Regions from separate parts of the Proteus penneri genome, predicted to be linked through region 1. Evidence: predicted binding sites of a transcription regulator. Region 1 holds the regulator's gene; the other holds the start of a gene.

Region 1 (3,220 bases):
TTTTGTTTTTCAGCACCGGATTGCCCACTTCGGCTCGTTATCATATCTCTAGGGCGTAGATAAGGGATCGCACAAAGTAATGCGCCTGGCATGTTATCTTTTTGACGAAGAATGATCGGGGCTTGTGGTGTTTCAGCATGAACATTGGCAATAACTGTCGTATTTAAACATGCCAATAGTGATTTTGATTCATTGAGTGTCGCGACAGAGTCGTGATTACCCCCTAGAATAACAAGCTGACATTGTGTATCTCGAATAGCAACAACAAAACGATTATACAGCTCTCTGGCATAACTTGGTGGGGAGCCTGTATCAAATATGTCACCAGCAACAATTAGAGCATCAACTTGATGAACTTTGATTTGTACTAATAACCAATCGAGAAATTGTTGATGTTCTTGTGCGCGGGTTTTAGTAAAAAAATATTGTCCTAAATGCCAGTCTGATGTGTGAATAATCCGCATTGCTATCCCTCTTTTTTATTTGATGAAGAGTATAGCGCACCTTGCTTTTTTAGTGAAAACTCAACAATAAGCCTTCTTTTCGAGTGATATTTCACCAAAAAATGGTTTATTTACCTTAACAACGGGGATCTATTTCAGTAATGTTAAGGTTAGTCATAAATCTGTCATAAAAGTGCATCATAATCATTTTGACCCTCTATACTCGTCATCCTTCAAGTTGCAGGGGTGTTGGCTACGCTCAGCTACCCGAATCATATACATGAGTATGCTCATCGGGATATCTTTGCTTGCCACCTACCTGCAACTCGAATGATTTAGAGTATATATATACATTACACAGGATAGAGTATGGCAAGGCGTATTCTTGTTGTTGAAGATGAAACCGCAATTCGAGAGATGATCTGTTTTGTTTTGGAACAAAATGGTTTTCAACCGATTGAAGCAGAAGACTATGATTCTGCATTGAGCTTTCTTATTGATCCTTACCCTGATCTGGTTTTATTAGATTGGATGATCCCCGGAGGATCTGGTTTGCAGATAATAAAACAGATGAAACGGGAAAGTAACACCCGCGATATTCCAATTATTATGCTAACGGCAAAAGGGGAAGAAGAAGATAAAGTCCAAGGCTTAGAAACGGGCGCTGATGATTATGTTATCAAACCCTTTTCACCTAAAGAGCTTGTCGCCCGTGTGAAGGCAATTTTACGGCGTTTATCCCCGATGTCTGCGGAAGATGTCATAGAATTCAATGGATTATCACTTGATCCAGTTTCTCATCGAGTAACGAGTCAAGACAAACCGATTGATATGGGGCCCACCGAATTTAAACTCCTGCACTTTTTTATGACACATCCCGAACGTGTATACAGTAGAGAACAACTGCTAAACTACGTTTGGGGAACGAATGTTTATGTCGAAGACCGTACTGTTGATGTGCATATTCGTCGTTTACGTAAGGCCATTGAAGAAGATGGTCATGACAGAATGATACAGACAGTACGTGGAACGGGATATCGTTTTTCAGCCCGTTTCTAAGTCAATATGGGAGTAATCGTCTGGTGTTAGAACGACTATCATGGAAAGCCCTCGTTTGGGGGCTATGTCTATTTTGTTTGCCTGCCTTTATATTATCGCTTTTTATCGGGCATCTTTCTTGGTTGCTGGTGGCATCACTTCTTAGCGCTTTGGTTTGGCATGCTTATAATTTGATGAAATTATCTAAATGGTTATGGCTCGATCGCTCAGTCTTACCCCCAGAAGGCAGAGGCGGGTGGGAGCCTATTTTTTATGGTATTCGACAGACCCAACAACGTAATCGTAAACGACGCAGAGAATTAGGCGACTTAATTAAACGTTTTAGAAGTGGGGCTGAAAGCTTACCTGATGCTGTTGTGATGATGACAAATGAAGGGAATATTTTTTGGTGTAATAGTCTTGCTCAACATTTATTAGGTTTTCGCTGGCCTGAAGATAATGGGCAAAATATTTTTAACTTATTACGTTATCCTGATTTTTTGCACTACTTTACTGCTGGTGATTTTAGTCGTCCCTTAACCATTTCATTAAATAGTGGTTCTATTGTTGAGTTCCGTGTGATGCCATATAGCGAAGATCAACGTTTGATGGTGGCTCGTGATGTGACAGAAAAAAATAAACTAGAAAACTCACGACGTGATTTTTTTGCGAATGTCAGTCATGAGTTAAGAACACCACTAACCGTTATTCAAGGCTATCTTGAAATGATGGAAGAAAATAGTGTAGCAAAACCCGCAGAGCATAAGGCGATAGTCACAATGCAAGAGCAAGCTAAACGTATGGATACGCTTGTTCAGCAACTTTTACAGCTTTCTCGTATCGAATCTGCTCCGCATATTGATTTAAACAAGATTGTTGATATTCCTGCCATTTTGGCGTTATTACAACAAGAAGCGAACTCATTAAGCCAAGGTCAGCATCAGATTGTTTTTGATGTTGATGATCAGTGGGCTGTTCGTGGTAATGAAGAGCAACTGCGTAGTGCGGTTTCTAACTTAGTGTATAACGCCATTAATCACACTGAAGAAGGAACAACAATCAAAGTTAATTGGAAGAAAATCCCCCAAGGTATGTTATTTAGCGTTTCAGATAATGGGGCGGGGATCAGTGCTGAGCACTTAACGCGTTTGACAGAACGTTTTTATCGCGTTGATAAAGCTCGCTCTCGTCATTCTGGTGGTACTGGGTTAGGTTTGGCCATTGTGAAAAAATCGTTGCTCCATCATCACTCTCAATTGAATATTGAAAGTAAAGTGGGTGTTGGGAGTACATTCTCTTTTATCCTTCCTCAAACATTGCTTAGCGCAAAAGAAACACACTAGCAGTACGTCTTTTTTAAAACCTTTATCATTTGTATTCAATCAGTGATAAAGGTTTTTTGTTCCTTTTTTAATATCAATAAAAACTAATATCGTAGCGTTAAATTTTAATATTATTAATTAATATTAACTTTAAATGATGTCAGTACTTAATATTATTGGTGATAAAATGCACAAATCATATCATGCATATTCGATAATATATGACAGTTATAACTAGCGCTGAAAAATAGTTTAGATGATTATTCTGGTTTTTGGATTGGCTATTGCCTTTTTTCATTATAAAAGTTTTACTTGTGACCAGTTATCGGCAATTTTTTCTATTTAGTACTTAATTGCTCTACATGAAATGATTATACATGGATATTATCCTGAATAATGATGGTATGAGCCTAAATA
Region 2 (3,220 bases), 1.3 Mb from region 1:
ATTATGGAGTTTTCGTAGTTATCCATTAGAAGAGCGTTGATTTAATATTGCATTATAAAAAAGCTCAAATAATTTATTTGAGCTTTTTTATTTGATGCGAAAAATAGTTTTGATGATATGTAGCAATTTTACCTTTTTACTTATTGTAATGATAACAATTATCATTACTATTGTTTCTCACAATAGTTCATAACGAGAATAATATAGTGAGAATTCCTTTGATGATATGTGCACTAATGGCATCCTTTCCTAGTTTTGCTAATTGTTTATCTGTAACAGAAGGTAATGAAATAACAGGCCAGTTTGATAACAATACGGTGTGTTTTGCTACTCATTTAGAGCACGAACGTTATGTTGAATTAAACGTAAAAGGCATACAAAATCTACGGTTAGAGACACAAGATGGTACTCATATTCGTAGCTTATTGAAAGATGTTCCCGCTGATGGACAACAAAAAATCCGTTTTTTATTGCCTAAAACGTCTAGTTATCAATTGGTTGGACAAGGTGAGAAGGGGAAGTCATGGCAACTCATGCTAACAACACAACCTTATCAACCTTTAGATAAAGATGCCGGTATTGCACTAACTAGCCCTCGTTTACAAACGCTCGCTAAACAACTTGATCAAAAAAATATTCAGGCGTTTTGGCAACAAATACGTCAGGAAGGGACTCCTCTGATTGAGCCTTATGATAGTGGTAAAAAGCGAGTCACTTTTCTATGGCAAGGCGCCAAAAAGAATGTTTATTTATTGGGATCACCCGATGGTAATCATGATCCGTTAACACGTTTAGCCAATAGTGATATTTGGTATCGTAGTTATATCGTGCCTAACGACACATTAATGCAATATAAATTAGCGCCTGATGTACCTGTTATTGAAAATTCAGCGCCTTTTGAGCAACGTCGCGCGATTTTAACCACGGCACAAGCTGATCCATTTAATTCCCAAAATTCACCAAGTCAATCTGAGGATATCTATAATCACTTTTCTTTATTGTCGCTAGGCAGTAAGCGTGAATGCCAGTTGCCTGATATTCTTGATAGAACCATGAAGGGTAAGACAGAGATTGTTCGCTTTCACAGTGAGATCTTAAATAATGATCGTGAAATAGCACTTTACCGGCCAGCCCAAAAAATGGAAACACCACGGATCCTCGTATTATTTGATGGTCAAATTTATCGTCGCCAATATGGTATTGATAAGTTTTTTGATAAACAGATAGAGGAAGGGAAATTGGCACCGATGATGATCCTATTTGTTGATAGTATTGATAGCGATCGCCGTAGTGTTGAATTACCACCAAATCCTGATTTTTACCGTTTCTTGGCAGATGAATTATTTGTTTGGCTAGAAAAAGAGAAAGGTATTCACATATCAGCAGAAGAAACGATTGTATCAGGCTCAAGTTATGGTGGATTAGCGTCTTCATGGGTTGCATTTAATCGCCCAGATCGCTTTGGTAAAGTACTGAGTATGTCCGGATCTTATTGGTGGGCACCTGAAAATGAAGAGCCTGAATGGCTTATTCGACAATTTGAGCAAGCAGATAAAAAGCCATTACAGTTTTTCTTAGAAGCAGGGCTATTTGAAAGTCGTGGTGATAAAGGCGGGATTTTAAATAATAATCGCCACTTGAAACAGGTTTTAGAGCAAAAAGGCTATCCTGTTCAATCACTCGAAATGGCCAGTGGGCATGATTATATTTCTTGGTGTGAAACCCTGTATTTAGGGGCAAAAGCATTAACTCAAGAGAATGACGAGTTTAAGATCACGCCTTAACAATATGTTTTAATATAACAAAAGCTTATACACGTATTCGCAGTATAAGCTTTTTGTTTGTCATCAAGGTGTCATAAAGTTGTCATCGAAATCGCTTTTACCCTTCATTTCTCTGTCATTTAACTGCCGTAAGCTTTTCCTGACTTAAAACATTAACCCTGTTTTTTACTTTAGAGTGCAAGGAAAAAGCTATGTCTCATCGTTACCAACGTTCTATTTTATCCGTTATTGTCACAACGCTATTGGCTGGTGCGAGTTTCTCTTCTTTTGCAGCTCCCGTTGCTGCCGATGCAATTTTGGCACAAGATCGCGCAGCAAAAGGTAATATCACGGAATTTGGCGGTGCTCGCCGTATGACTCAAGATCAAACTGAGGCATTAAAAGCAGCTTTAAATAATAACCAAGCGAAAAATGTGATCCTCTTTATTGGTGATGGTATGGGGGATTCTGAAATCACTGTTGCACGTAACTACGCTGAAGGTGCAGGTGGCTTTTTTAAAGGTATCGATGCGTTACCGATAACGGGTCAATACACACACTATTCATTAGATAGAAAAACACAAAAACCTAACTATGTAACAGATTCGGCAGCCTCAGCAACAGCATGGGCTTCTGGTGTGAAAACTTATAATGGTGCATTAGGGATTGATGTATTTGGTAAGGATCACCAAACTATTTTGGAATTAGCAAAAGCCAACGGAAAGGCAACAGGGAACGTGACTACATCTGAAATTCAAGATGCGACACCTGCCGCACTGTTTTCTCATGTCACTGGACGTAAATGCTATGGTCCAGTTGAAACCTTAGAAAAATGCTCAACTAATGCATTAGAAAATGGCGGCAAAGGTTCTATCTCTGAGCAACTATTAGTGACTCGTGCAGACGTTACATTAGGGGGCGGTGCAAAAAGTTTTGCTCAAACTGCCGCAGCGGGAGAATACAAAGGTAAAACGTTAGAGCAACAAGCTATCGAGCGTGGTTATCAAATCGTCAAAGATGCAAAATCATTAGATGCAATTACTTTGGCAAATCAGGATAAGCCGGTATTAGGTTTATTCCATGAAGGTAATATGGCTGTGGCGTGGGAAGGACCAAAAGCCACGTATCATGGTAATTTGAATAATCCACCATTAGAGTGCAAACCTAACTCTAAACTCGATCCAAATGCGCCAACACTGGCACAAATGACTAAAAAAGCGATCGATTTACTGAAAACTAATGAAAATGGTTTCTTCTTACAAGTCGAAAGTGCTTCTATTGATAAGCAAGATCATAATGCTAATCCTTGCGGACAAATCGGTGAAACTATTGCGTTAGATGAAGCAGTACAAATCGGTTTAGATTTCGCTAAACAAAACGGCGACACTTTGATTATTGTTACCGCTGACCATGCGCATTCAAGTCAGATTATTGAAGCTGATGTGAAATCAAGTGGC

What was found. Region 1 encodes PhoB, which activates phosphate uptake and scavenging genes when phosphate is short. Its sites were predicted from a motif close to CTGTCATAAAACTGNCNNAT; they were not measured.
Region 2: a site for PhoB is predicted at 1,897-1,916, ahead of phoA (alkaline phosphatase). Genes of this name have one in related genera too.

Annotation. Positions count from the first base shown of each region.
Region 1 covers NZ_CP059690.1:248,858-252,077, forward strand. Annotated here, with positions in the region: gene sbcD (exonuclease subunit SbcD) at 1-464, opposite strand, end outside; gene phoB (phosphate regulon transcriptional regulator PhoB) at 813-1,502, shown strand; gene phoR (phosphate regulon sensor histidine kinase PhoR) at 1,526-2,824, shown strand.
Region 2 covers NZ_CP059690.1:2,900,996-2,904,215, reverse strand. Annotated here, with positions in the region: gene H1225_RS13170 (ElyC/SanA/YdcF family protein) at 1-40, shown strand, start outside; gene H1225_RS13165 (alpha/beta hydrolase-fold protein) at 237-1,784, shown strand; gene phoA (alkaline phosphatase) at 1,976-3,220, shown strand, end outside.